Regions from separate parts of the Rhizobium sp. BK529 genome, predicted to be linked through region 4. Evidence: predicted binding sites of a transcription regulator. Region 4 holds the regulator's gene; each other region holds the start of a gene.
The links. Region 4 encodes PhoB, which activates phosphate uptake and scavenging genes when phosphate is short. Its sites were predicted from a motif close to TGTCATNNANCTGTCAT; they were not measured.
Positions count from the first base shown of each region.

Region 1: a site for PhoB is predicted at 1,603-1,619, ahead of phnF (phosphonate metabolism transcriptional regulator PhnF). Genes of this name have one in related genera too.
Region 2: a site for PhoB is predicted at 4,686-4,702, ahead of FHX08_RS12260 (acid phosphatase). Genes of this name have one in related genera too.
Region 3: a site for PhoB is predicted at 3,248-3,264, ahead of FHX08_RS10650 (alpha-D-ribose 1-methylphosphonate 5-triphosphate diphosphatase). Genes of this name have one in related genera too.

Region 1 is NZ_JACIAU010000001.1:3,273,626-3,281,018, forward strand. Features, by position in the region: gene dapB (4-hydroxy-tetrahydrodipicolinate reductase) at 1-120, shown strand, start outside; gene FHX08_RS16430 (2,3-bisphosphoglycerate-dependent phosphoglycerate mutase) at 143-778, shown strand; gene phnF (phosphonate metabolism transcriptional regulator PhnF) at 834-1,571, opposite strand; gene phnG (phosphonate C-P lyase system protein PhnG) at 1,690-2,166, shown strand; gene phnH (phosphonate C-P lyase system protein PhnH) at 2,166-2,774, shown strand; gene FHX08_RS16450 (carbon-phosphorus lyase complex subunit PhnI) at 2,779-3,885, shown strand; gene FHX08_RS16455 (alpha-D-ribose 1-methylphosphonate 5-phosphate C-P-lyase PhnJ) at 3,882-4,757, shown strand; gene phnK (phosphonate C-P lyase system protein PhnK) at 4,754-5,530, shown strand; gene phnL (phosphonate C-P lyase system protein PhnL) at 5,543-6,253, shown strand; gene FHX08_RS16470 (DapH/DapD/GlmU-related protein) at 6,250-6,867, shown strand; gene phnC (phosphonate ABC transporter ATP-binding protein) at 6,986-7,393, shown strand, end outside.
Region 2 is NZ_JACIAU010000001.1:2,405,956-2,413,348, forward strand. Features, by position in the region: gene FHX08_RS12235 (DUF1579 domain-containing protein) at 1-85, opposite strand, end outside; gene FHX08_RS12240 (DUF899 domain-containing protein) at 175-915, opposite strand; gene FHX08_RS12245 (MarR family winged helix-turn-helix transcriptional regulator) at 1,005-1,451, shown strand; gene FHX08_RS12250 (MerR family transcriptional regulator) at 1,564-1,971, shown strand; gene FHX08_RS12255 (aldo/keto reductase) at 1,940-2,935, shown strand; gene FHX08_RS12260 (acid phosphatase) at 3,001-4,545, opposite strand; gene FHX08_RS12265 (cytochrome-c peroxidase) at 4,755-6,053, shown strand; gene FHX08_RS12270 (organic hydroperoxide resistance protein) at 6,113-6,535, opposite strand; gene FHX08_RS12275 (MarR family winged helix-turn-helix transcriptional regulator) at 6,673-7,140, shown strand; gene FHX08_RS12280 (MFS transporter) at 7,207-7,393, opposite strand, start outside.
Region 3 is NZ_JACIAU010000001.1:2,091,538-2,098,930, forward strand. Features, by position in the region: gene FHX08_RS10635 (AI-2E family transporter) at 1-42, opposite strand, end outside; gene purM (phosphoribosylformylglycinamidine cyclo-ligase) at 267-1,340, shown strand; gene purN (phosphoribosylglycinamide formyltransferase) at 1,337-2,002, shown strand; gene FHX08_RS10650 (alpha-D-ribose 1-methylphosphonate 5-triphosphate diphosphatase) at 2,021-3,190, opposite strand; gene FHX08_RS10655 (NUDIX domain-containing protein) at 3,326-3,919, opposite strand; gene FHX08_RS10660 (molybdopterin-dependent oxidoreductase) at 3,916-6,051, opposite strand; gene FHX08_RS10665 (23S rRNA (adenine(2030)-N(6))-methyltransferase RlmJ) at 6,135-7,004, shown strand; gene FHX08_RS10670 (glutathione S-transferase) at 7,062-7,393, shown strand, end outside.
Region 4 is NZ_JACIAU010000001.1:2,919,218-2,926,610, reverse strand. Features, by position in the region: gene pstC (phosphate ABC transporter permease subunit PstC) at 1-920, shown strand, start outside; gene pstA (phosphate ABC transporter permease PstA) at 917-2,239, shown strand; gene pstB (phosphate ABC transporter ATP-binding protein PstB) at 2,254-3,069, shown strand; gene phoU (phosphate signaling complex protein PhoU) at 3,114-3,827, shown strand; gene phoB (phosphate regulon transcriptional regulator PhoB) at 4,056-4,739, shown strand; gene FHX08_RS14705 (pyrroline-5-carboxylate reductase) at 4,865-5,653, opposite strand; gene FHX08_RS14700 (GcrA family cell cycle regulator) at 5,953-6,483, opposite strand; gene FHX08_RS14695 (aspartate aminotransferase family protein) at 6,907-7,393, shown strand, end outside.

The sequences.
Region 1 (7,393 bases), 350 kb from region 4:
CACAGCGCAACCGACCGTTCGATCTTTGCGCGCGGCGCCATCAAGGCGGCCCTTTGGGCGCGCGACAAGAAACCGGGTCTCTATTCCATGCTCGACGTTCTCGGGCTTTCTTCTCATTGACCATCTCTCGGAGGCATTTTTCATGAGCGGTACCCTCGTCCTCGTTCGCCACGGCCAGAGCGACTGGAATCTCAAGAATCTCTTCACCGGCTGGAAAGATCCTGATCTGACCGAGCTCGGCATCCAGGAAGCCACGACTGGCGGCCAGGCGCTTGCCGACTACGGCATCAAGTTCGATGTCGCCTTCACCTCCGCACTCGTGCGCGCCCAGCACACACTGAAGCTGATCCTCGACAAGGTCGGCCAGCCGGGCCTGGAAACGATCCGCGACCAGGCGCTGAACGAGCGCGACTATGGCGATCTCTCCGGCCTCAACAAGGATGATGCCCGTGCCAAATGGGGCGAAGAGCAGGTGCATATCTGGCGCCGCTCCTACGACATCCAGCCTCCGGGCGGCGAAAGCCTGCGCGACACCGGGGCTCGCGTCTGGCCGTACTATCTCACGGAAATCCTTCCACGCGTGCTGCGTGGCGAAAAGGTGCTCGTTGCCGCGCACGGCAATTCGCTGCGTTCGCTCGTCATGGTTCTCGACCGCCTCAACCGCGAACAGGTTCTGTCGCTGAACCTGGCGACGGGCGTGCCCATGGTATACAAGCTGAACGCAGACTCGACGGTCGCTTCCAAGGAAGTACTCGGCGACATGTCTGGCGCGCACTGAGCGCGGTCAGGCACCAGTAAAGCTAGGCCGGGCGTGAGTCCGGCCTTTTCCGTTTTCAGTTTTCGATGGTGAACTGAACGCGATCGGCCGCAAAACGGCTGATCGAATATTGCACCGGCACGCCTTCCAGATCGGTGTTCATCGCCTTGGTGATCAAGAGCACGGCGCCCGGCGTCAGTTCCAGATCGGCAATATCTCCGGAATCGGCATGGGCGGCGGTGATCTCCGTCGTGGCACGCACATAGTCCGACAGGCCGAGTGCGGCAAAGGCCTTGGTGATGGACTCCGTCTTCCGATAGATCTCGCCGATGCCGGCAAAACGAGCGGCCGGGAACCAGCTCGTTCCGCGCGCGACGGGCCGTTTATCCGCGTCGCGCACCGTTTCTAGACGAATGACCGGCGTGCCCTGTTCCACGCGCAGCCAGCGGGCCACCTCGGCATCGGCCGCTTCCTCCGCATGGCCGAGCAGGAGCGCATGTGTCTCGCGCGCCTGGTCCCTCAGGCCGTCGGTAAAGCGGGTACGGCGGCTGATCGGAAAATTCAGGCGCTCCTTGCGCTCGATCAACGTGCCGCGGCCTTGCACCGCACGCACGATGCCTTCCTGGGCAAGTGCGGCAAGTGCGCTGCGAACAGTATGCCTGTTGACCCCGAATTGAAGCGCAAGGACCGTTTCCGGTGGCACCATGCCGGTTTGATCGTAAACGCCACTGCTGATCGCCTCGCGGATCCTGTCGGCGATCTGGCGCCAGAGCGCCACACCCGTCTGCCGCTGCACCTGCTTTATTCCTGCCATTACACCCCATCCAGCCAATTCGGACGCGCCTTGTCACACGCTTGTCACGTCGCCGATTTAGGGATAGGTATAGCTTGTACGGTTGTCTATATCAATAGACATTTTCGAGGAAAAGATGATGACGGCAGCGGAGAAGACGGAAGCTGCGGCGCGGACGGAGGGCGGGCGCAAGCGTACCGTCGATCTGCTCGCGCGCGCCGAAAAACAGGAATTGCTGGCGGCGTGGGACGCGCTTGCCGAACAGCCGGTGGTGCAGCCGGTGCGCGGCCCGGAAACCGGTCTCGTCATGGTTCGCGGCCGCATCGGCGGCGGTGGTGCGCCCTTCAATCTCGGCGAAGTGACCGTGACGCGCGCGACGGTACGGCTTGCATCCGGCTCGGTCGGTCACGCCCAGGCGCTCGGCACCGACCGCGAGAAGGCACGGCTTTCGGCGATCTTCGACGCACTCTGGCAGGAAGAGGCAACCATGCGCTTCGTCGAGGAAAAACTGCTTTCGCCGATCGCCCGGCGGATCGCCGATGACAACAACCGCAAGGCTGAAGAAACGTCCGCGACCCGCGTCGACTTCTTCACCATGGTCCGGGGAGAAGACTGATGAACCTCAAGACCGACGTTTTGACCGGTGGCTTCACTGAGCCGGTTTTCCACGCACAGAGCGTGTTCAAGATGCTGATGGATGGCATGGCCCGCCCCGGCACGATCCAGTCCGTCACGCCCGATGTGACGCCGCCCGCACCACTCGGCATTGCCGCTGGCGCGATCGGCCTGACGCTCTGCGACCACGACACCCCCGTCTGGCTCTCCGCCGAGCTTGCCAAGTCGGCCGTTCCGGAGTGGCTCGGCTTCCATGCCGGTGCGCCGCTGACGGCGGAAAAGGCGGAAGCGCGATTCGCCTTCGTCGAAGCCGGTATGGCGCTTTCTACTTTCGGCCTCTTTGCGGCCGGTACTCAGGAATATCCCGACCGTTCGACGACCGTCGTGATCGAGCTTGCCGATCTCGAAGGCGGGCGCCGTCTCGCTTTGATGGGGCCGGGCATCCAGAGCGTAATCGAGATCGCCCCTATCGGCCTACCGGAAACCTTCCTGCGTCTCTGGACGGAAAACCGCGCACTTTTCCCACGCGGCGTAGACATCGTGCTGACGGCGGGCAAGCGTTTCCTCTGCCTGCCGCGCACCACCAAGATCACAGCAACGGAGATCTGAGCTCATGTATGTTGCCGTCAAGGGTGGCGAGGCCGCCATCGCCAATGCCCACCGCCTGCTCGCCGACCGCCGGCGCGGCGATCGTTCCGTGCCCGCTATCGGCATCGAGCAGATCGTCGAACAGCTCGCTCTCGCCGTCGACCGCGTCATGGCCGAAGCTTCGCTTTACGACCGCACGCTTGCCGCACTTGCCGTACGCCAGTCGCGCGGCGACATGATCGAGGCGATCTTCCTGCTGCGCGCCTATCGCACGACGCTGCCGCGCTTCGGCTACTCCAGGCCGCTCGATACGGCCGACATGCAGATCGAGCGCCGCATCTCGGCTACCTACAAGGATCTCCCGGGCGGACAGCTGCTCGGCCCGACCTTCGACTATACGCACCGTCTGCTCGATCCGACGCTTCTGACGGATGAGGCTGTGGAAGAGCCTGCCCAGCGTCCGGCCGAGACCGGCCGCGTCATGCGCGTCTCCGAAATCCTCGGTCAGGAGGGCCTGATCGAAAACGACGGTGAGCTTCCCGAAGACCACGAGACGGGCGACCTGACGCGCGAACCGATGGAATTCCCGATGACTAGGGATCTCCGCCTGCAGGCGCTTGCCCGCGGCGACGAGGGCTTTCTGCTGGCGCTCGGCTATTCCACCCAGCGCGGCTATGGCCGCAACCACCCTTTCACCGGTGAAATCCGCATCGGTGAAGTCGAGGTGGAATTCGACGTGCCAGAGCTTGGCTTTGCTGTATCGCTCGGCACGATCCAGCTCACCGAATGCCAGATGGTCAACCAATTCAAGGGTTCGGCCAAGGCTCCGCCGCAATTCACGCGCGGCTACGGCCTCGTCTTCGGCCAGAGCGAACGCAAGGCGATGGCGATGTCGCTGGTGGATCGCGCGCTGCGCGCCGAAGAACTCGGCGAGGATATCACCGCGCCGGCGCAGGACGAGGAATTCGTCATTTCCCATTCCGACAACGTCCAGGCGACCGGCTTTGTCGAGCACCTGAAGCTTCCGCACTATGTGGACTTCCAGGCCGAACTCGACCTCGTCCGCCGCATGCGCCGCGAATTCGAAGCCGCGCGCAGCAGCGGCGAGACCCAGAAGGAGGCCGCCGAATGAGTGATCTCGCCACCTACAATTTCGCCTATCTCGACGAACAGACCAAGCGCATGATCCGCCGCGCCATCCTGAAGGCGATCGCCATTCCCGGCTATCAGGTGCCTTTCGCCAGCAGAGAGATGCCCATGCCCTACGGCTGGGGTACGGGCGGCGTGCAGGTAACGGCCTCGATCATCGGGCCCGAGGACGTTCTGAAGGTCATCGACCAGGGCGCCGACGACACGACGAACGCCGTCTCCATCCGCGCTTTCTTCCAGAAGGTCGCCAATGTCGCCGTCACGACGCATACCAAGGACGCGACGATCATCCAGACGCGCCACCGCATTCCGGAGGAAAAACTCGGCGAAGGCCAGGTGCTCGTCTATCAGGTGCCGATTCCGGAACCGTTGCGCTTCCTCGAACCGCGCGAAACCGAGACCCGCAAGATGCACGCGCTCGAGGAGTACGGCCTCATGCATGTGAAACTTTACGAGGATATCGCCCGCAACGGCCGCATCGCCACGACCTATGCCTACCCGGTCAAAGTTCATGGCCGCTATGTCATGGATCCCTCGCCGACGCCGAAATTCGACAATCCGAAGATGCACAGATCGGAAGCGCTACAGCTCTTCGGCGCCGGTCGCGAAAAGCGCATCTATGCCGTGCCGCCCTATACCGATGTCGTCAGCCTGGACTTTGAAGACCATCCCTTCGAAATCCAGCGGTTCGGCAAGCCCTGCGCGCTCTGCGGCGCCGAGGACGTCTATCTCGACGAGGTGATCCTCGACGACAAGGGCGGGCGGATGTTCGTCTGCTCCGATACCGACCATTGCGAAGACCGCCGGGCACACGGACATGCCGGCGAAATGCTGGCCCGGGAGGCTGCAGAATGACCGACACGCCGCTTCTTAAAGTCAACGACCTCTCTAAGTTCTACGGCAACCGTATCGGCTGCCGGAACGTTTCCTTCGAACTCTGGCCGGGCGAAGTTCTCGCCATCGTCGGCGAATCCGGTTCGGGCAAGACGACGCTGCTGAACTGCATCTCAACCCGGCTGATGCCGACCACCGGCACTGTCGAATACCATATGCGCGACGGTACCTACCGCGACCTCTATCACATGAACGAGGCCGAGCGCCGCTTCCTGATGCGCACCGACTGGGGCTTCGTGCACCAGAACCCGGCCGACGGGCTGCGCATGACGGTCTCTGCCGGCGCCAATGTCGGCGAGCGCCTGATGGCGATCGGCGATCGGCACTACGGCAAGATACGCTCCACCGCCATTGATTGGCTGGAGCGCGTCGAGATCGATGCCGGCCGCATCGACGACCAGCCCCGCGCCTTTTCCGGCGGCATGCGCCAGCGCCTGCAGATCGCCCGCAATCTCGTGACCGGCCCACGTCTCGTCTTCATGGACGAGCCGACCGGCGGTCTCGACGTCTCCGTGCAGGCGCGTCTCCTCGATCTGGTGCGCACCCTTGTCAACGATCTCGGCCTCTCGGCCATCATTGTTACCCACGATCTCGCCGTCGCCCGCCTTCTCTCTCATCGCATGATGGTGATGAAGGATGGCCTGGTCATCGAGCAGGGCCTCACCGACCGCGTGCTGGACGATCCGCGCGAGCCCTACACCCAGCTCCTCGTTTCCTCGATCCTGCAGGTTTAAGAAAGAAGAACCATGGCAACGCCTCTCGTCGTTTCAGAAGTGGCCAAGAGCTTCACCATGCACCTGCGCGACGGCATCAAGCTGCCGGTCGTCTCCGATGTCTCCTTCTCGGTGGCCTCGGGCGAATGCGTCGTGCTCGGTGGCCCCTCGGGCATCGGCAAAAGCTCGCTGCTCAAGATGATCTACGGCAATTACGCCGTCGATACCGGCCAGATCCTCGTCAACCATAAGGGCAAGGTTGTCGATCTCGCCTCCGCCGACCCGCGCACCATTCTCGACGTGCGGCGCCAAACGCTCGGCTATGTCAGCCAATTCCTGCGCACCGTGCCGCGCGTGGCGGCAATCGATGTGGTCGCAGAGCCGCTGCTCGCGCGCGGTGAAGCTGCCGCCAGCGCCAGACAAAAGGCTGCCATCTTGCTCGAAAAGCTCAACCTGCCGGAAGCGCTCTGGCAGTTGCCGCCCGCCACCTTCTCCGGCGGCGAGCAGCAGCGCGTCAACATCGCCCGCGGCTTCATCACCGATCATACGATCCTGCTGCTCGATGAGCCGACGGCCTCGCTCGACGCGAAGAACCGCGCCGTCGTCGTCGGCATGATCGAGGAAAAGAAGAAGGCGGGCGTCGCCCTCCTCGGCATCTTCCACGATGAGGAAGTGCGCGAGGCAGCTGCCGACCGCATTCTCGACGTTCAGCAATTCTCTCCCCGAAAGGCAATCGCAGCATGAGCCGCAATCTGGGCATCGAACCCTATGTCCACGCGACCGCCTCCGTCTCCAAGTCGACCTTCGGCCGCTATACAGAAGTCTCCGAGCGCTGCCGCATCAGTGAGGTGGAGTTTGGCGACTATTCCTACATCATGCAGGACGGCTCCATCTGGTGCGCGACGATCGGCAAGTTCGTCAACATTGCCGCCGCGGTGCGCATCAATGCCACCAACCATCCGACCTGGCGCGCGACGCTGCATCACTTCACCTACCGCGCCGTCGACTATTGGCCGGATGCCGACATGGAGACGGAATTCTTCGAATGGCGCCGCTCGAACCGCGTCGTGATCGGCAATGATGTCTGGATCGGCCATGGCGCGACGATCCTGCCCGGCGTCACGGTCGGCAATGGTGCGGTCATCGGTGCTGGCGCCGTCGTCTCCAAAGACGTCGCTCCCTACACGATCGTCGGCGGCGTGCCGGCCAAGCTCATCCGGGAACGTTTCCCAAAGGAGGTCGGCGAGCGCATGGACAGGCTTGCCTGGTGGGACTGGGACCATGCTCGCTTGCGCGATGCACTGGCGGATTTCCGGGCGCTTGAGGCCGAAGATTTCCTCTCCCGCTACGGCGGGTGAGCTGAATGCCGCGACGCGGAGTTTTGTGACAGGACTTACACAAAACTGACATGCGAGCTTCATGAAGCGGGACTAATGCGATCCCTTAAACAAGCCTGAAATACGAAGGAAGAGCATGATGTTCGAGCTGAAGAATGTCACACGCCGTTTCGGAAAGAAGCTCGCTGTCGATTCCGTAACGCTGGACATTCCCCAGGGCCAAATGGTCGGCATCATCGGCCGCTCCGGCGCCGGCAAGTCCACCCTGCTGCGCATGATCAACCGCCTGCAGGAACCCTCCTCCGGCACCATCCACTTCGGGGGTGTCGAGGTTTCCGGCCTTCACGGCAAGGCGCTGCGCAACTGGCAGCGCGACTGCGCGATGATTTTCCAGCAGTTCAACCTCGTGCCGCGCCTCGACGTTCTCACCAACGTCATGCTCGGGCGTCTGAACCACCGCTCGACGATGCTGAGCCTGCTCAACGTCTTCGGCCGTGAGGAACGTATCCAGGCCATCGCCGCGCTCGAACGCCTCGGCATCGAGCAG
Region 2 (7,393 bases), 510 kb from region 4:
CGGTCATGTCGGACGATGTCACAGTCCATCGGCCGACCATTTTCTCCAGGAAGGCATGCTCCTTCAGCACTTCCGCAGTCTTCATCGTCCTTCTCCTCGGGATGATGGGTGGCTGGCTAGATGCTTCATGCAATTCCGAACGCAAGACCGCGCAGCGCTTTTGCTGGGCCTGCGCTAGTGGCAGGATGAGGCCCGGGGGGCATCCTCATATTCATCGTGGCGCTTCACGAAATCCATGGTCGAATCTTCGTTGCGACCCTTGGGGGCATGATCCAGGATCATCAGCGTACCGAGGATTTCTTCCGCGCCTCGGGCATAGCTCGAATAGGTATGGAACACTTCGCCCTTGTCATTTTTATAAAAGGCGGAAAGTCCCGGCAGTTCGTCATTGGCGTCAGAGGGCGCTATCGGAGAGAAATTGTAAAAGACCTTGTCTTTGGCAAGGTCCTCAGGCGTGAAAGATACGTGATAATCGAAATTGAAATCGCTGCCGAAGGACGAAACCCAGGGGAATTTCCAGCCCATGCGCTTCTTGTAAGCTTCGATCTTGGCAAGCGGGGCGCGGGCGACCGCAACGAGGGTAACGTCGTGATGGTTGAGGTGGGGTAGCGTGCCGTCCAGATGATCGGCGAGGAACGAGCAGCCCGGGCAGCCGGCCTCCCATTCGGGACCGAACATGAAGTGATAGACCATCAGCTGGCTGCGGCCGTCGAACAGGTCGGCGAGCGATTTCGGCCCCTGCGGCGTGTCGAACGTGTAGTCCTTATCCACTTTCACCCATGGCAAAGCCATACGCTCGGCATTCAGCTTGTCTCTCAGATGGGTCGCCTCTTTTTCCTTCAGCAGCAAAGCTCGGCGGGCTTCGAGCCATTCCTCGCGGGAGACGACGGGATTTTGAGCTACCTTGTTCAGCATGATCTGCGCCCTCCTCCGGCGCGCCGGTATTTTCCGGCAGATAGGCTCCTCTTCTTGACTAAATATATTGATATCAATAGAAATAGATCATGTCAAACGTGATCACGATTCCTTTTTCCACGACGCTTCTGGTGCGGGATACATGCCTGTGCCTGCACGTACAGCGAGCCGCTCGTGCACTCGCAAGGCTGTTCGACGATGCGCTGCGGCCGGTCGGCCTCACCAACGGACAGTTCTCCCTGCTGATGTCCCTGAACCGGCCAGAGCCGCCGCCGATGGGACCCGTCGCAAGCCTGCTCGCCATGGACCAGACGACGCTGACGGCGGCACTGAAACCCCTGCAGCGAAAGGGGTACGTCGATATCATACCCAACCCGAGAGACCGGCGCGGCCGCCTGCTCCGCCTGACGGAGGACGGGCGGGCCGTGCTGCAAAAGGCGCTGCCGATATGGGAAAACACACATGCGGCGCTGGAAGCGAAATTGCCTGAGGGCAACGGGGACGAGCTGCGGCGGGACCTGCAGTACCTGGCCTGATCTTGCAAGGCTGGGATTTGACAACTGCAAAATAAGCCACAAAAAAGCCTCTTGACTTAGAGTGCGCTCGAAGCCGTAGCTTCCTTTGCGTCGTGACGAGAACAGGTGTCTCATGAAGATCAGTGACCTCGCGAAACGGTGCGGTTTGTCGGCTCATACGCTGCGTTATTACGAGCGTATCGGCCTGCTCCCCTATGCCGACCGCGATCGATCCGGACAACGTGACTACGACGCTTCAATCCTTTCCTGGATCGAGTTTCTTGGTCGTCTGAAGACGACCGGCATGCCGATCCGAGACATGCTGCTTTACGCAAAGCTTGCCGATAGCGGGAAAGTCACTTTCAGCGAGCGTCGCAAGTTGCTCGAAGTGCATCGTGAGCGTGTCCGGGCCAATCTGGCCGATCTCGAAGCCTGCCTTCGCGTCCTCGACGGCAAAATCGCCTCCTATGCGGAGGCGGAAGAAAGGATGAGAGATGACAAACGGAACATTGCAGACACGCCGGCTCGGGCAAGGGCTTGAGGTCGGATCGATCGGCCTCGGCTGCATGGGCATGAACTGGGCCTATGGGGCAACGGAAGCAGACAAGGGCGAGGCAATCGCCACGATCCATCAAGCGCTCGAGCGCGGCGTGACCCTGCTCGATACCGCCGATGCCTATGGCCCACACACCAACGAAGAACTCGTGGGTGGGGCGATCAGAGGTCGGCGCGAGCAGGTGGTGCTGGCAACCAAGTTCGGCCTCGTACGCGGAATAAAAGCAATACCTGGCGTCAGCGCCCAGACAGTCAATGGGCGGCCCGAATATGCCAAAGCCTCCTGCGATGGGTCGTTGCGGCGCCTCGGCGTCGACCACATCGATCTCTATTACCTGCACCGCGTCGACCCCAATACGCCGATCGAGGACACGGTCGGGGCGATGAAGGAACTCGTCGAAGCCGGCAAGGTCAGGCATATCGGATTGTCGGAGGCCAGCCCGGAAACGATCCGCCGGGCGCATGCCGTGCATCCCGTCACCGCCGTTCAGAGCGAATATTCGCTGTGGTCCCGCGAGCCTGAAGACGGGGTGCTGGAGACGCTGCGTGAACTCGGGATCGGGCTTGTCGCCTATTCGCCGCTCGGGCGCGGCTTCCTGTCCGGCGCCATCAAATCCGTCGACGATCTTGCACCCGATGACTATCGGCGGACCTCACCGCGGTTCATGGGCGACAATTTCCAGCGGAACCTCGAGCTCGTCGCCGTCGTCGAGGAGATTGCGCGCCGCAAGGGCGTAACGCCGGCGCAGCTGGCGCTTGCCTGGGTGATGGCGCAGGGCGACGATATCGTGCCGATACCCGGCACCCGCCGCCGCACCCGGCTGGACGAGAATCTTGGAGCGGCCGCCGTTGATCTGACACCTGGGGATCTCGAGGAAATCGCAAGCGTCCTGCCCCGCGCTGTCGGAGATCGCTACGGCGAAATCGGCATGCGCGAGCTCAACGGATAGACATCCGAAAAGCACGAAGTCTTCTCCCCACCTCTCGGGGAGAAGACACAGCGTTGTCGTGACGATCAGCGCGTCAGGTCGAGGGCTGCCGTCAGGTTGCCCATCGGCGGCTCGTTGTTCAGCGCAAGCGCCTTGTCGCGCGCGAGCAGGCCCGGCAGCACCGGCAGGTCGTAGCGGGCCGTGATCAGCCGCAGGATCGAGGTCGTGTCATATTGCGTGTGATCGACCATGCCGCCCTTGGCGTAAGGCGAGATGATGAAGGCCGGAATGCGGTTGCCCGGCCCCCAGCGGTCGGCCTTCGGCGGCGCGACGTGATCCCAGAAGCCGCCGTTTTCGTCATAAGTGACAATCACGAGCATGTGGCCCCATTGCGGGCTGTTTTCGAGATGCGAAACGAGATCGGCGAGGTGCTGGTCACCGCTCGATAAATCGGCATAACCGCCATGTTCGTTGAGATTGCCCTGCGGCTTATAGAAGGAAACGGCCGGGAGTTTGCCGTCGTCGATATCCTTGATGAAGGCTTCGCCGCCGAGACCGCCGTCCTTCAGGTGCTCTGCGCGGGCTGCCGTGCCCGGCGCGAAGTTGGCGAAATAGTTGAAGGGCTGATGGTGGAACTGGAAGTTCGGCACCGGCGTAGCGTTCTTGCCGTCAAGCGCTGCCTGCCACGCACCGCTATACCATGCCCATGTGACTCCCTTCAGCGACAGGAGGTCGCCGATGGTAATCTCGTGCTGCGGCGGCAGGGTGTTCGGCTGCGACGGGTCGGCATAGGCCGCATCGCCATCCTTGGCCGGGGCGTTGACGCTCGGCTGGTAAGGTGGCTGCATGGTGTTGACGGCATAGAAATCCGGCGTGAGGTTGCCGTCGGAGACGAATTTCGGAGCGCCTTCGAGAGCCGACTTCGGTCCGTTTTCGGCCGGAATCAGCGAAACGCCGTCGGCATCGACCTTGGCGATCGTCGGCTTGGCCGGACTCTTGTCGGCATCAGCATAATAAGGAGCGCAGGCGCAGACCAATGCGAAATGGTTGAGGAAGGAGCCCCCGAAGGCGCCCTGGAAGAAGTTGTCGGCGAGGACGTATTTCTTGGCGACCTGCCACATGGGCAAGATCGAGCCGTCATAATGGCCCATGACGAGGCTGCCGGAATCGGCCCAAGCGACGAACTTGTCGTTCTTGCCGCCATCGATCTGCATCTGCTCCTGGTAGAAGCGGTGCCAGAGGTCGCGGGTGATGACGTTTGGCGCCTGCGCGAAGCCCTTGGGATCGTCGATCGAGAAGGTGGCATTGGGAAGATGAGCGGACTGTGCCTCTGTGATGGCGGGCGTCACGCCCTTGGCGGTCAGGCCACCCCAGGCGGGCGGCAGTTCGGCGAGTGGCGTGCCGTCGCGATCGAGCTGGCGGGCCTGGCTTTCGCTGACGTTGGAAAGACCATTGGCGCCCGGGAAGCTGCCATAGAGGTTATCGAAACTGCGGTTTTCGGCGTAGATGACGACGATATTCTGGATCTTGTCCATACCGGCGGGTGCGGCATGGGCAGCCGTGGCGAACGCCAGCGGCAGCATGGCCGAACCGGCCAGCGAAAGATTACGGAGGAGCTTCAGTCTGGTCATGCGGGAAACCTCATGGCTAAGGGGGCGTGGCTAGAGGAGCATACGGCGGAAATGCAATGGCCGAGCGCAAGCGCGACGCTATTCCCGCCGTCTATCAATTTGTGACATATGGCAGCTTGCCGCAACGGTTCGGAGGTGCGCGTCATCAATCTGTTGCAGTCAGGTTCGATTATGACAATGGACAATGTTAACCCATTGGAATCCCTGACATGACGGCAAAGAATATCTGGCTCCTGCGATCCGGTCTGGCGCTCGGTTTGGCTGCGTCAGCAATCGGTTTCAGCCTCTTGCCCCTGCGGCAAAGCAGCGCGGCTACTACCGGGGGCACACACCCCGGTCCCATGTCGCGAGCGGAAGCCTATGCCCGCGCCCAATCCCTTACGGAACTCGGCCGCAAGATGTTCTTCGATGCCTCGCTATCAGCCTCCGGCAAGCAGGCCTGCGCCTCATGTCACGATCCTCATCACGGTTTCACCCCGGCGACTGCAACGCCGGTCGAAATGGGCGGACCAGATATGGACCAGCCTGGCCTGCGCGCCGTGCCGACGCTGCGCTATCTGCAGGCGACCCCTTCGTTCACCGAGCATTTCTACGATTCCGAGGATGAAGGCGACGAGAGCGTCGACAACGGGCCGACTGGCGGTTTGACCTGGGATGGGCGCGTGGACCATGGCTCCGACCAGGCGAAGATCCCGCTGCTTTCACCTTTCGAAATGGGCAACAAGAACGAAGCCCAAGTCGTCGCAGCGCTCAGCAAGACAGCCTATGCCAATGATTTCAGGGCAATTTTCGGTCAGGATATCTTTGGCAATGTCGGGGATGCCTTCCAGGGTGCGGTTGAGGCACTCAGTACTTTCGAGCAGAGCGGCGCGGACTTCTATCCCTATTCCAGCCGCTATGACGCCTTTCTTGCCGGCAAGGGCACGTTGACGGCACAGGAACTTCATGGGCGCGACCTCTTCGAAGATCCGGCGAAGGGCAACTGTTCGAGCTGCCATCTGAGCGAGCCCGCCAACGACGGCGAGCCACCGCAATTTTCCGACTTCGGCTTCCTCGGGCTCGCGGTGCCGCGCAACATGGCAATCCCGGCCAACGCCGATTCCGATTATCACGATCTCGGCCTTTGCGGCCCGCAGCGGACAGACTTCAAGGACCGGCCGGAATATTGCGGCCTGTTCCGAACGCCGACGCTGCGCAATGTGGCGCTGAAGAAGAGCTTCTTCCACAATGGCTATTTCCACTCGCTGCGCGATGTCGTTTCCTTCTACGCCACACGCGACAGCGATCCGGGCCGCTGGTACCCTAGGAATGCCGACGGCACGATCCGCAAATATGATGATGTTCCGCAAGCCTATTGGGCCAATCTCAACCAGGACCCGCCTTTCGGACGTAAGCCCAGCGACCCGCCGGCGCTGACGGAATCGGAGATCGACGACATCGTCGCCTTCTTGGGCACGCTGACGGATGCGGACCAGCTGCCCGGATCGGAACAGCAAGCGGCACATTAGAGGCAAACGAAAAAGGCCGAAGCGGAGCCTCGGCCTCTCTCGCCAATGCTGCAAAGTGATCAGGCGACCGTGACCGGAACTTCGGTCGAGGTGCGCATGGCGTGGCTGTAAGGGCAAACGATGTGGGCTGCGGCTGCAAGCTTTTCGGCGGTTTCGCGGTCGACGCCCGGGATGTTGACGGTCAGCGCAACTTCGATGCCGAAGCCGCTGCCATCTTCACGCGGGCCGATGCCGACGGTTGCAGAAACCGTGGTTTCCTCGGGAATCTTGACCTTTTCCTTGCCGGCCACAAATTTCAGAGCACCGAGGAAGCAGGCCGAATAGCCGGCCGCGAAGAGCTGTTCGGGATTGGTGCCGGTTGCGCCGTCGCCGCCGAGCTCTTTCGGCACAGTCAGCGTGACGTCGAGAACGCCGTTTTCAGAGACGGCGCGGCCTGCGCGGCCACCAGTGGCGGAAGCTTTGGTCGTATAGAGAATAGGCATGACAATCTCCTTTGGTTGGCCCCGTTCGTTCGGGCTGGACTTTTAATATCGCGCAATTAAATTGTACGCAAGTGAATTTTGCAAATTGCATTCGGAATTTGAAAAGAGGACAATGAAGACCTCTAGGGAAGGCAGATATGAGAACGAGAACGGCGAAAGTGATGGAAATACCGGAAGAGGAAAAGCGGCTGGAGAAGCAGCTCTGTTTCGCAGTCTATGCGACGGCGCATGCCTTCACCCGGGCTTACAAGCCAATACTCGACAGGGTAGGCCTCACTTATCCGCAATATATCGTCATGCTGGTGCTCTGGGAAAAAGCCGAGCTGCCGGTCAAGACGATCGGCGAGCAGCTCGATCTCGATTCAGGCACGCTCTCCCCTCTCCTCAAGCGGCTGGAGCAGAGTGGCCTCATCAAGCGCGCCCGCGATTCCCGCGACGAGCGGCAGGTTATCGTGTCGTTGACGCCGAAAGGTCAGGCGATGAAGGGCGAGGTCAATACGATCATGTCTTCGATCGGCGAAGCAATCGGCTGCACGCTGGAAGAAATGGGCGCCATGCGCGACATGCTGACCCGGCTGCGGGCAAATCTCAATGCCAGCGTATAGAAGGCCACAGGTTCGATTAGAAACCCAAAGAGGATGCCCGCGCCAGGCCGACGCGGGCAATTTGCGTTATTCCGCAGCCTGATAGGCCTCGGACCGAAGCGTTGCGGTCTTCGGGCCAACGGCGGCCAAAAGAGTGATCAGAACGGCCAGCAAGGCCACGAAAACGATGCCGCCAACATAGGGATCCCAGCCGAAATGCGGGGCTGCGGCGAAGATTGCGGACGCAGCCGCCAGCACGATGCCGCCGCCGATC
Region 3 (7,393 bases), 830 kb from region 4:
GACCTGGCGCTTCAGTATCGTTCCGCTGACCTGTTGTGGCATCGCTTCCCCGCTGACCGCACGCCCTGCCCGTGCGCATCCAGCACATAGGATGGAGGCGCAAAGATGGTCAACCCTGTTGCACCAAATCCGGAAAGCGTACGGGGATTAGCTGGAAAATGGGGGCTTTTCCCTTGCAACGCTTGCATAAAGCGCACTCTCATGCAATTGCGACCGGCATGTGACGCGGTCTTTTATCCGCAGCTTCAAATCCTCCGGAGATCATCATGAGCCAGTCTGGAAAAAACGGCCTGACCTATAGCGATGCAGGCGTCGACATCGATGCCGGCAACCTGATGGTGGAGAAGATCAAGCCAGCCGTGCGTTCGACGCGCCGCCCGGGCGCGGACGGCGAGATCGGCGGCTTTGGCGGCCTCTTCGACCTCAAGGCTGCGGGCTTCACCGATCCGGTTCTCGTTGCGGCCAATGACGGCGTCGGCACCAAGCTGAAGATCGCCATCGACGCTGATTATCACGACACAGTCGGCATCGACCTCGTTGCCATGTGCGTTAACGATCTGGTCGTGCAGGGCGCTGAGCCGCTCTTCTTCCTCGACTATTTCGCGACCGGTAAGCTCGATCCGGATCAGGGTGCTGCCATTGTCGGCGGTATCGCTGCCGGCTGCCGCGAGGCAGGCTGCGCTCTGATCGGCGGAGAAACGGCTGAAATGCCGGGCATGTATTCTTCCGGCGATTATGACCTCGCCGGCTTCGCAGTGGGTGCTGCCGAGCGCGGCAAGCTGCTGCCGTCTGGCGATATTGCCGAGGGTGACGTCATCCTTGGCCTTTCCTCCTCTGGCGTTCACTCCAACGGTTTTTCGCTGGTGCGCAAGATCGTTGCGCTTTCCGGCCTCGGCTGGGATGCGCCGGCCCCTTTTGCCGAAGGCAAGAAGCTTGGTGAGGCGCTGCTGATGCCGACCCGCATCTATGTGAAGCCGCTCCTGAAGGCGATCCGCGAGACCGGTGCGCTGAAGGCGCTCGCCCACATCACCGGCGGCGGTTTCCCGGAAAATATTCCACGCGTGCTGCCGAAGCATCTTGCCGCCGAGATCGATCTTGCCGCCGTCAATGTGTCGCCGGTCTTCTCGTGGCTTGCCAAGACAGGCGGCGTCGAGGCGAAGGAGATGCTGCGCACCTTCAACTGCGGCATCGGAATGATCGTTGTGGTCGCGCAAGAAAATGCCGCCGCCGTCTCCAAGGTGCTCGAAGCAGAAGGCGAGACAGTCGTCACGCTCGGCCGCATGGTCGCCCGCGCCGAAGGCGAAGCCGGCACGATCTACAAGGGCACGCTCGCCCTATGAATTCGCCGCGCAAACGCACCGTCGTCTTCATTTCCGGCAGCGGCTCCAACATGATGGCGTTGGTGCAGGCGGCAAAATCGGCCGATTATCCGGCCGAGATCGTCGGCGTGATCTCTGACAAGGCGGATGCGGGCGGGCTTGCCAAGGCGGCTGCCGAGGGTATCCCGACCTTCGCCTTCGTGCGCAAGGATTATGCGAACAAGGACGAGCACGAGGCGGCAATCCTTGCCGCGCTCGATGAGCTTTCGCCGGATATTATCTGCCTCGCCGGCTATATGCGCCTCCTGTCAGGCGCCTTCATCCAGCGCCACGAAGGCCGGATCATCAATATCCACCCTTCCCTGCTGCCGCTCTTTCCGGGGCTGCATACGCATCAGCGGGCGATCGACGCCGGCATGCGGATTGCCGGCTGCACCGTGCATTTCGTCACCGAAGGCATGGATGAAGGCCCAGTCATCGGCCAGGCCGCCGTGCCTATACTTGCGGGCGACACCGCCGAGGTGCTGGCAGGACGCATACTGACCGTCGAACATCAGCTTTATCCGCAGGCGCTCAAGCTCTTTGCCGAAGGCAAGGTGAAGATGGAAGGCCGGAAGGCCGTCGGAACGACAGCTTCCGCCACCGCCCCCAAATCGCAGCTTATTTCGCTGATCGGCGGCTAAAGCAGAAATGTTCTGACTTCAGGCCGCAAGAGCCTGAAGTGGATGCAGCGTACCATCGCTATAGACGAACTGGCCGCCGCGGAAAGTGGCGCGGATGCGATGGACATCGCCCGGCTCGATGACAACGAGATCGGCACGCTGGCCGATTTCGATCTCGCCGCGGTCCATCAGGCCAGCTGAACGGGCGGCATTCGACGTGGCCATGGCGACGGCAGCGGGAAGACCGCCTTCGACCATTTCCGCCAGCTTGAAGATGCCGGGTACGAATGCAGCCGGATGGTAATCGGCAGCAATCACCGTCAGCAGGCCGGCCTTAGCGGCATCGAGCGCGCTCAGATTGCCGGACATGGATTTGCCCCGCAGCGCATTCGGCGCGCCCATCAGGGTCCAAAGGCCGCGGCGGCGAGCTTCTTCGGCAGCCGGCAGCGTGACCGGGAACTCGCTGATGGTGACGCCGAGATCGAACATTTCGGCGACCTTCTCGACACTGTCATCATCGTGCGAGGCGAGCGACAGGCCATGCTTCTTGGCGAGCGCCACGATATCCTTCAGCTTGGCCTCGATCTCGGGATTGTCGCGCATGGCAATACGCTGGGCGACGATCTCTGCAGCCATTTCCTCCGATACGGCGCGGCGTTCGGAAATGCTCAGGATATAGCTCTTGATGTCGTTATACTGGCCCTGCCCCGGCGTGTGGTCCGTCAGCGAGACCATATTGATATGGCCGGCTTCCAGCAGGCGCTCCAGCGCCGGGGCTGCGCCGGTATTGGTGATTTCGTAGCGGGCATGGACGCGATGATCGATCAGCAGATTGTCGCGCAGCGTGTTGATGCCCTCGATGACCGCTGAGGTCGTCTCCAGCGAACGGACATGGCCGTAGACACTTTCCGTCGCGAAGGAGACGGCGGCAAAAGCTGTCGTGACGCCAGCAGCGGCAAGCTTCTTGTCGAGTTCGTGGATGCCGAAGTCGATCGGCATATGGGCGTTCGGGCGCGGGGCGATTTCCCGTTCGATCATATCTCCATGCAGATCGACGAAACCCGGCATCAGCAGACGCCCTCCGCCATCGATAACGGCGTTGGCAACCGGCTCCGGCCTGATTTCGGCGATCAAGCCGTCTTCAATCCGCACAGAACCTTCATTCACCACCTCGTTGGGCAAAACGAGGGTGAAATTACCGAGCCACATGGGCTTTCTCCTGACCGCATCTGATGATTGTTAAGGGGCAGCGCTTAGTCTCGCTTCGTGACAATTGCATGAAGAATTCCAAGAAATTCAGCCGAGGCGAATCTATCTCGGCCATGACGTTGCAAGGTCGGACTTTTAGGTGCCAAGCAGGCTTTTGTTCGCTACCGCCCATTGCACCAGCATGATCGTCTTGAGATCGATGATTTCTCCCTTTTCGATCATCGCGAGAGCCTGCGGCAGCTGGATTTCCAGCACCTCTATATCCTCGTGCTCGTGCTCCAGACCGCCGCCATCGGATGTGCGGTCGGCGGTATCGATTGCCGCTGCAAAGAAATGCACGATCTCGGTGATGGAGCCCGGCGCGGTGTAGGATCTGAAGAGGAAGCGGACATCGCGAATCATGTAGCCGGTCTCCTCCATCGCCTCGCGACGGATGGCGGCTTCGGGTTCGTCGCCGTCGAGCAGGCCAGCCGGAACTTCGATCATCCAGGCGGGGTCGCCGTTCAGATAGACCGGCAGGCGGAACTGCTTCACCAGCACGACGACGTCGCGCTTCGGATCATAGAGCAGGATGCAGGCGGCCGGCGTGCGGTGGTAGACCTCGCGCGACAGGCGGTGCGTCTCGCCCTCCCGGTCGGTAAAGTCGAGCTCATAGCCGACCAGCTTCGTCCATCCGTCGGACAGGGTTTCCTTGCCGACAATCTTCACGTTTGCTTTCGATTGCGTCATAGGGCTTCCTTGGCGGCATCCTTGCGAAGCCAGACCTTGTTGTCATGAACGGCGGCGCCGCCATAGGGCGCCACGGGATCGGCGCCAGTGAGAATGTTGATGCCTTCGCCATCGACATGCGCCTTGTTGGGCCAAAGACCTTCGGCAATCAGCACGCCGGGCTTTACCTCGGTCGTGATACGGGCATGGATGCGCAGCTCGCCGCGCATATTGCCGATGCGGACGAGATCCCCGTTGCCGATGCCATTGGTCTCCGCATCGACGGGATTGATCATCACTTCCGGGCGGCCTTCCTTCTGGCGCGAGGTCTTGGTTTCCGAGAAGCTCGAATTCAGGAAGTTGCGCGCCGGCGAGGTCGCCAGGCGGAAAGGATGCTCGGAATCAGCGACTTCAATGACGTCGACCTGATCCGGGAACGGCGGCAGCTCGGCATAGGGGCCGAGCGCGCCGACCGACGCCGGCGGTTTGTTCGGGGCAGCGCCGTCCACCCAATCCGGCCGGAAATGAAACTTGCCGTCGGGATGAGCAAAGCCGTTGAGATAATGCGCTTCCTCGAAGGCCGGCTGTCGGTCGAACCACTTGTGTTCGAGGAAATAATCGTAATCCGGCAGGTTGCTCGCCGCCAATACGCGGTCGATCATTTCGCAGGCCGTGAAACCGAAGCCGGGGCGATCGGCGACGCCAAGGCGTTTTGCCAGTTCCTCGATGACGAAGAGGTTGGTGCGCACGGTCGGCGGCGGCTCGACGAGCTTGGGTCCAAGCAGAATGTGGTTCTGCCCGCCGGCTCGATAGATGTCGTCATGCTCGACGAACATGGTGGCAGGGATAACGATATCGGCCATTTCGGCCGTCTCGGTCATGAACTGCTCGTGGACAGCGACGAAGAGATCGTCACGAGCAAAGCCGCGTTTCACCAGCCGCTGTTCGGGCGCGATGTTCACCGGATTGGTGTTCTGGATGAGCATGGCCGTGATCGGGCCGCGGTGGCGAAGGGCCACGGCATCGCCCGTCAGCGCCCGGCCGATCTGCGACTGGTCGATCATACGGATGGCCGCATCCTTCATCGACTTGCCGGTCAGCTCCGCATTGTTCATGCGGAAGATATCGCTGTTGGAGTGGAAGGCGCCGCCGCCTTCATATTGCCAGGAGCCGAGCACGGTGGCGACCGAGGCGGCCGCATGCATGGCGACAGCGCCGTTGCGCTGGCGGGTGAAGCCGTAGCCGAGGCGGAAGAAGGTTTTTTTCGTCGTGCCGACGAGCTTGCCGAAAGCTTCGATCTCTTCGACCGAAAGGCCTGTGATCGCGGCCGCCCATTCCGGCGTCTTTGCCTTCAGATGCGCTTCGAGACCCGAGGGATCGTCGGCATATTTCGCCATGTAAGCATGATCTGCATAACCGTCGCGGAAGGCGATATGCATGGCGGCGCAGGCGAGTGCTGCATCGGTGCCGGGCTTGACGATCAAGGCCATGTCGGCCTGCTTCATCGTCGGATTGCCGTAGATGTCGATGACGACGATTTTGGCGCCGCGCTCCTTGCGCGATTTGATCGCGTGGGTCATGACGTTGACCTGCGTGGCCACCGCGTTCGTGCCCCAGATGACGACGCAATCGGTACGCGCCATCTCGCGCGGGTCCGGACCGCGCAGCATACCGGTCGCCATAGTGAAACCGGTCCAGGCTGGATTGGTGCAGATCGAGGAAAAGAAGCCGGAATAGCGCTTGGCGTGGCGCAGGCGCTCGATCGAATCACGCTGTACCCAGCCCATGGTGCCGGCGTAAAAATAGGGCCAGATGGCTTCGCTGCCGTCCCTGGCCTCGGCCTTCACGAAGGCTTCGGCGATCTCGTCCAGCGCATCATCCCAGGAAATCTGCTGCCATTGCCCTGCCCCCTTGGCGCCGGTGCGGCGCAAGGGATGCATGAGACGGTCAGGATGATAGAGGCGCTCGGCATAACGAGCGACCTTGGCGCAGATGACGCCCGACGTATAGGAATGGCCGTTGGCGCCGCGGACACGGCCGATACGGCCGTCTTCCGTAATATCCACCTCCAGCGCACAGGTGGAGGGACAGTCGTGCGGACAGGCCGTATGACCGATCCTGGATTTGGCGTGGATGGGGGTCGCAATGTTCATGCGATTTCTATATGCCAAGGCTCAGGCGGCCAAAAGGCACAAAAACTCCCTGTCATCCGAATTCATAACAGGCATCAGCGAAAATGAACTATCGCCACATCTATCATGCAGGCAATTTTGCCGATGTCCTGAAGCATGCGGTGCTGGCGCGGCTCATCCGCTACATGCAGAAGAAGGACGCCGCATTCCGCGTGCTCGACACGCATGCCGGCATCGGCCTTTACGATCTTTCCTCCGAGGAAGCGCAGAAGACCGGCGAATGGCAGGGCGGAATCGGCAAACTGCTCGAAGCCGATCTCGGGCCGCAGGTTTCCGAACTGCTGGAGCCCTATCTCTCCGTGATCCGGGAACTGAACCCGCAGGGTGGCCTGCGCTTCTATCCCGGCTCGCCGAAGCTTGCCCGTATGCTGTTTCGCCCGCAGGACCGGCTTTCGGCGATGGAGCTGCATCCAGAGGATTTTGCCCGGCTGCATCGGCTCTTCGAGGGCGATCATCATGCGCGCATCACCGAGCTCGATGGCTGGCTGGCGCTCGGCGCGCATCTGCCACCGAAGGAAAAGCGCGGTATCGTGCTCGTCGATCCGCCGTTCGAGGAGGACGGCGAATACGAGCGGCTGGTGGATGGCCTTGCCAAGGCCTACCGGCGTTTTCCCGGCGGCACTTATTGCCTCTGGTATCCGCTGAAGAAGGGCGCGCCGATCAAGGAATTCCATGATGCCCTGCAGGCGGCGGAGATACCGAAGATGCTCTGCGCCGAGCTTGCCGTGCGTAGTGACCGCGAGACGACGGGACTGACAGGCTCCGGCCTCATCATCGTAAACCCGCCCTTCACACTGAAAGACGAGTTGCATCAGCTGCTGCCGGCTCTGAAAGACCATCTGGCGCAGGATCGTTTCGCCTCGCAACGTGCCTTCTGGTTGCGCGGCGAGACGAAGGCCACCAAGAGCGATTGACCGAATCTCGGACGACGGGGAATAGTCCAGCGTCATCCGTAATTCAAAAGGTGCCCCATGAAGCTTCTCTGCTCCCCGACCTCGCCTTTCTCCAGCAAGGTGCGTATGGCCGCCCGCCATCTCGCCCTCGAGATTACGGAAATCCGGGTCGATACGAATGCGGGCCCGGCGATCCTTGTGGACAACAATCCGCTCGGCAAAATCCCGACGCTACTGACGGATAACGGCACTTCCGTTTTCGACAGTGTCGCGATCATGCATTATTTCGACCGGCTGACGAAGGGCGCGCTTTATCCCTCCAAGAAGGGCAAGCGCACAGATGCCGAAGTGCTGGAGGCGCTTTGCGACGGTGTCTGCGACTGTCTGCTGGCGATTGTCTACGAGCGCCG
Region 4 (7,393 bases):
TCGAACGCGTCATGCTCTGGGCGCTCCTTGTCGCGTCCTCCATCGCCATTCTGACGACGATCGGCATCGTGCTTTCCATGCTGACGGAAGCGGGCCGCTTCTTTGCGGTCGTTCCCTTCGCCGACTTCTTCTTCGGCACGGTTTGGGATCCGCGTTTTGCCGGCGCCGGCGGCTCGTCTTTCGGCCAGTTCGGCCTGATCCCCTTGTTGCTCGGCACGCTCTATATCGGCCTGGTCGCCATGCTGGTCGCCGTGCCGGTAGGCCTCTTTGCCGCCATCTACATGGCTGAATATGCTTCTCCGAGGGTGCGCTCCATCTCGAAGCCGCTTCTCGAGGTGCTCGCCGGCATTCCGACGATCGTCTACGGCTTCTTCGCGCTCGTCACCGTCGGACCGTTCCTGCGTGATTTCTCGGCGCAGATCAGCGGTCTGCTGACCGGCAACTATACGAACTTCATCCAGGCACAGAGCGTCATCACCGCTGGTATCGTCATGGGCATCATGCTGATCCCTTACGTTTCCTCGCTGTCGGACGATATCATCACCGCAGTGCCGCGTGCCCTGCGCGACGGTTCGCTCGGTCTCGGCGCCACGCGCTCCGAAACCATCAAGAAGGTGGTTCTCCCGGCGGCCCTTCCGGGCATCGTCGGCGCTTTGCTGATGACGGCTTCCCGCGCCATCGGCGAAACCATGATCGTGGTGCTTGCCGCCGGTGTCGCCGCCCGCATTCAGCTCAATCCCTTCGAGCCGATGACGACGGTGACCGTCAAGATCGTCAACCAGCTGACCGGCGACCTCGAGTTCACGTCGCCGCAGACGCTGGTTGCCTTCGCACTTGGCATCACGCTGTTCTGCATCACGCTTTGCCTCAACATTTATGCGCTCTACATCGTGCGCAAATACCGGGAGCAGTACGAATGACGAATATTGTTTCCCCCGCCGCCGGCGTCACCGTGTCGAAGGCGCCTGCGCGTCGCGATATCGGCATCAAGCGCCGCTACGCTGCCGAGCGCCGGTTCCAGGCCTATGGCATCGCAGCCATCGCATTCGGCCTGATCTTCCTCTTCATTCTGCTTTGGACAGTCATCAGCAACGGCTATACGGCGTTCCAGCAGACGTCGATCACGCTGCCGATCGAGTTCGCCGAGAAGACGATTGACCCTGATAACAAGCGTGCGACCGACCCTTCGGTTCTGGTCGCCGCCAACTATCCGGTTCTGCTGCGTGACGCGATCGTCAAGCAGCTCGGCATCAATGCCTCGAGCCGTCCTGATGTGCGCGACGCAACCGCCATGCTGTCCAAGGGCGCGCCGATCCAGTTGCGCGACATGGTCGTTGCAGACCCGTCGATCATCGGCAAGACCGTCAATGTTACGGTGCTTGCAGATGCCAATATCGACAGCGCCAACAAAGGCCAGATCAATCTTTCGGTCGACGAGAAGAACCGCAAGGTCAACGACAAGCAGGTCGCCTGGATGAACGAACTGAAGGCGAGCGGCGCTCTCCACAAGCAGTTCAACACCGGCCTCTTCGTCAACGGCAATTCCAGCCGTCCGGAAGCCGCAGGTCTCGGCGTCGCCCTCATCGGCTCGCTCTACCTGATGCTGATCGTTCTCGTCCTTGCGCTGCCGATCGGCGTCGCCGCCTCGATCTACCTCGAGGAATTCGCGCCGAAGAACAGGCTCACGGACCTGATTGAGGTCAACATCAACAACCTCGCCGCGGTTCCCTCGATCGTCTACGGTCTGCTCGGCCTGTCGGTCTTCATCAACTTCGCCGGCCTGCCGCGTTCGGCGTCGCTCGTCGGTGGTCTGGTGCTGACGCTGATGACGCTGCCGACGATCATCATCGCGACGCGTGCAGCGCTCCGCGCCGTGCCGCCGTCGATCCGCTCGGCGGCGCTGGGCCTCGGCGCTTCGAAGATGCAGATGGTGTTCCACCATGTGCTGCCGCTCGCCATGCCCGGCATTCTGACCGGCACGATCATCGGCCTTGCCCACGCACTCGGCGAAACCGCGCCGCTGCTCCTGATCGGCATGGTCGCGTTCGTCGCCCAGGCGCCGACCACTCCGCTCGATCCCTCCACCGCACTTCCGGTTCAGGTCTACATGTGGGCCAACGAAGCCGAGCGCGCCTTCGTGGAAAGAACCTCGGGTGCCATCATCGTCCTGCTCCTGTTCCTGATCGTCATGAACATCGGAGCTATCCTCTTGCGTCGTCGCTTTGAGCGCCGCTGGTAAACGGAGTAGAGATCATGAACATGTTGACGGAAGCAGCAGTTGAGAAGGCGCTGGACCAGAAAATGAGCAACGTCCCGTATAAGATGATCGGTCAGGATGTCTCCGTTTATTACGGCGAAAAGCGCGCCCTTTTCGATGTCAATCTGAACATCCGCGAAAACACCGTGACCGCCCTGATCGGCCCGTCCGGCTGCGGCAAGTCTACCTTCCTTCGGTCGCTGAACCGCATGAACGACACGATCGACGGCTGCCGCGTGACCGGCAAGATCACGCTCGACAGCGACGACATCTACGATCCCGACATCGACGTCGTCGAACTCCGCGCCCGTGTCGGCATGGTGTTCCAGAAGCCGAACCCGTTCCCGAAGTCGATCTACGAAAACGTCTCGTATGGCCCGCGCATTCACGGCCTCGCCAAGTCCAAGGCAGACCTCGACCAGATCGTCGAGTCCAGCCTGCAGCGCGCCGGCCTCTGGAATGAAGTCAAGGATCGCGTGCATGAATCCGGCACCGGGCTTTCCGGCGGCCAGCAGCAGCGTCTGTGCATCGCACGCGCCGTCGCCGTCAGCCCGGAAGTCATCCTGATGGACGAGCCCTGCTCGGCGCTCGACCCGATCGCAACCGCCAAGGTCGAAGAGCTGATCCACGAGCTGCGTGAAAACTACACCATCGTCATCGTGACGCATTCCATGCAGCAGGCCGCGCGCGTATCACAGCGTACAGCCATGTTCCACCTCGGCAACCTGGTCGAGGAGAACGACACCGACAAGATGTTCACCAACCCGGACGATCCGCGTACCCAGGACTATATCATGGGCCGGTTCGGCTGAGTTTGGAGATGTGAAGCCTTCCCGATTTTCGAGGACAAAGCCCCATGGCATCGACACATATTTTCTCTGCTTACGATGACGACCTGAAGTTCCTGTCCCGGCGCATTGCCGAGATGGGCGGCCTTGCCGAACAGATGGGTGCCGACGCTGTTCGCGCGCTCGTCAACGGTGACACCGCGCTCGCACAGAAAGTCATCTCGGACGACGTGATCCTCGATCATGCCGAGCGCGAAATCAACGACAAGGCGATTGTCACGATCGCCCGTCGCCAGCCGATGGCCTCCGACCTTCGCGAGATCATGGGTTCGATCCGTATCGCCGCCGACCTCGAGCGCGTCGGCGATCTCGGCAAGAACACGGCCAAGCGTGTCATCGCCGTGCAGAGCACCGGCGTTCCGCGCAAGCTCGCCCGCGGTCTCGAGCATCTTTCCGAACTGGCGCTCGTCCAGCTCAAGGAAGTGCTCGACGTCTACACGACGCGTTCGGCCGACAAGGCAAAGTCGATCCGCGAGCGCGACGATGAAATCGACGCGATGTACACCTCGCTGTTCCGCGAACTCCTGACCTACATGATGGAAGATCCGCGCAACATCACGAGCTGCACGCATCTTCTCTTCTGCGCCAAGAACATCGAGCGCATCGGCGATCATGCGACCAACATCGCCGAGACGATCTACTACATGGCAACCGGTTCCCAGCCGGAGGGCGAGCGTCCGAAGGACGACAGCTCCAACACCGTCGGCGCAGTCACGGAGTAATCCGGACCTGCCCATTGCATGCGCGCCCTCGCCGGGGGCGCGCAGAAAGCATGTCGCGCAAAAGTGTGCAGCGGTTTTGCGATAACGACATGCGAAAAAAGCTTACAGCGCGGCAGCGGATCCGAAGGATCGCGACACGCTTTAGGTGCAGCCAATTCCGAGTTTCTGCATGGTCCCTTGTTTAAATCACCCCCGGTTTAAGGATCATGCATTAGGAGACTGACACGCATGATCCCAAGAGTTGCAGTTGTTGAAGATGAAGAGGCACTCAGCGTGCTTCTCCGCTACAACCTCGAAGCGGAAGGTTTCGAGGTGGATACGATCCTCCGTGGCGACGAGGCGGAAATCCGGCTTCAGGAGCGCACGCCGGACCTGCTCATCCTTGACTGGATGCTGCCGGGCGTTTCCGGCATCGAGCTCTGCCGCCGACTGCGCATGCGACCGGAGACCGAGCGCCTGCCGATCATCATGCTGACGGCACGCGGCGAGGAAAGCGAGCGCGTTCGCGGTCTCTCGACCGGCGCCGACGACTATGTCGTCAAGCCCTTCTCCACGCCGGAGCTTGTCGCCCGCGTCAAGGCGATGCTGCGCCGCGCCCGTCCCGAGGTTCTCTCCACCGTTCTGAAGTGTGGAGATATCGAGCTCGATCGCGAAACCCATCGCGTTCATCGCAAGAGCCGCGAAGTCCGCCTCGGTCCCACCGAATTCCGCCTGCTGGAATTCCTGATGTCATCGCCGGGCCGGGTCTTCTCCCGTTCCCAGCTTCTGGACGGCGTCTGGGGCCATGACATCTATGTGGACGAACGCACCGTCGACGTCCATGTCGGCCGCCTGCGCAAGGCGCTGAACTTCTCCAACATGCAGGACGTCATCCGCACCGTCCGCGGTGCGGGATATTCCATGGAAGCTTAATCCGAGTGATCGGAGGTCCAGACGGGTCGCCCGCTTGACGGGCGGCCTGTTTGTCTATGTGGAACTCCCAACTCCTAATGAAAGCCGACACCCAGCGCCGAAGCGAGCCTCGAAAGAACCTGCTTTTACAGGCGGATGCGCGCAAGAATTCGATCAAGAGCCTTTTGCAGAGCCGCCATGCCGCCGAACGCGCGAAAGTCTTCGAGCACCTGTTCATTCAATCCGCCCTTGGTCGAATGCTCACCGATGAGCTCGTCGAAACTCGCCATAGGTTTTGAACGGGCGGCATGGGCGAGGCCGGAAAACAATTGACGGAGGTAGGCGTCGCCAGACGGTCCCGAAAGCCCCTGGCTCTGCAGCCAGGTCGACGTCGCCTCAAGGATGCCGAAATAGCTGGCCATCAGGCAGCTCGCCACCGCGAGAAGTTCGAACTCAAGTTTGTTTTCAACCTGGATCGCCGTTCCGAGCGCCGAAAAGAGGGCGTGGGAAACTTCGTCGGGCGGGTAGATCGCAGTCGCCCCCTGAAGATCTGCGACGAACGGAAGTGGAATTGCCAGGCTTAGGCGAACCGGTGGATCGATCCACGCCAGCAGTTGATCCATTGGCGTGGCCGCGACAAAGCTGATGACATGGTGGCCCGGCCGAAATCGGAGCGAGCGGACGACCTCCTCGGCAATTTGCGGCCTCACGGCCAAAAATGCGAGATCGGAGCGGTCGAGGACATCCTGATTGCTTAAAGCGATCGACACATTCTCGTTTGCCGCCGCGAGACGGGCGGCGACGCCTGCGTTACGCGGTGACAGCACGATCGGTGTGTCGCGAAACGCTGTCTTGCCCAATCCGGTGACGACGGCCTCTGTAATCGTGCCCGTCCCGACGAATCCCATTGTCATGCGCTTCGGATCGATCTCCATTGGCACCCCTGAGCGACTGTTTGCGCCGTGCTACTCGACGAGAATACCGCATCTGGATCAGAAAATCGCGCTACAGCGCCATGACGACCGTTCCATGCCGGTCGAGGCTGAAACGCATCGGTGATGTTGGCCACATAAGTTCGCATTGTCAGGCATGGTGGAAGGCCGGCAGAGCTCGGCCTTCGAACGACCGTGGCCGGGAGCCGTTTTCCCGCGCTCCTGTGCCGGCTAAAAAAATCACCCCTCCGCGCATCGGCGAGGAGGGGTGACGGTACGTTTGGTCTGTTGGAGGTCGCCGATCAGGCGACCCGGACAGCCTTGCGGCGTTCGCTGACCGGCTGATAGGCGAGGCGCGCATGATAGTTGCAGTAGGGCGATGAATCCGGGGAGTCGCAGCCGCAGAAGTAGAAGTCGTCCTTCAGCGGGTCGCCGACCGGCCACTTGCAGGTGCGCTCTGTCAGCTCCGTCAGTCCGAGGCGACGGGAGATCGGCACGACCACGTTTGCGGCCGGCACGTAGTCCATCTCCTCGACGGTTTCGATCTCGATCTCTTCCTTCAGCATCGTTGCGCCCTGCTGGCGCGTCACGGTGCGGGTGGCGATGCGAGATGTATAGTTCGGAGCGCGCGGTGCCGAGGTATTGCGCTTCGGCGCACGCGCCGTGGTTGCCGTACCGCCGGCCTTGGCGCGGCCGGGAAGACTGAGCCGGTGAACCTTGCCGATAACAGCGTTTCTACTCACCCCGCCAAGCTGCGCAGCGATCTGGCTGGCGCTCAACCCCTCCGACCAAAGCTTCTTGAGCTTCTCGACACGCTCGTCTGTCCAGTTCATGCCCTGTCTCCGCCTTTGCGTTGGTGATGGCAGAATCCCTCACCGTTGCCTCGGAAGCTTCCGAAGCAAGAAACGCCTGATAAATTTAGGTGACTAGTTCCGCCGCATGCAGTCTAGTAATTGAACTTTAACCTAGTGTGAGCCTGACTCTGTGACAAGAGTCGCAGGAATCGGATGAATCCGAATTCGTAGTTTTCCCCAACTTGCTTCCCGAGCGAGTCATTTCTGCAACATTAGCTGTTGATAGACCTGTAAAGCCGATTGCCTGCTTGACGCATGCGCTAAATCCTCAGTTTTGTTGACATTGCAGTGCGAAAAGTAAATAGTGCTCTCGGCCGCCGAAAGGCGGCATTTTTGATTTTTCGGGCCTGGTTTTGTTAGCCGGAGTCCGTTGTCTCATAACCTGTTGCAGGAGTTCGCGCCATGGCTGAAGCCTCGCCGCTTTATGATACCTATTCTCGTGCCCCGTTGCGGTTCGAGCGAGGTGAGGGCGTCTGGCTGATCACCGAAACCGGCGAACGATATCTCGATTTTGGCGCAGGCGTCGCTGTCACGTCAGTCGGTCACGGCAACCCGCATGTCGTGGCTGCTCTCAAGGATCAGGCCGACAAGGTCTGGCACCTGTCGAATGTCTATGAAGTGCCTGGTCAGGAGAAGCTTGCCAAGCGGCTGACGGATGCCACTTTCGCCGACAAGGTGTTCTTCACCAATTCCGGTGCCGAGGCTCTGGAATGCGCCATCAAGACGGCGCGCCGCTACCAGTTCTCCAAGGGACATCCCGAACGTTTCCACATTATCACCTTCGAAGGCGCCTTCCACGGCCGCACGCTGGCGACCATCGCCGCCGGCGGCCAGGAGAAATATCTCGAAGGTTTCGGCCCGAAGACCCCCGGCTTCGATCGGGTTCCCT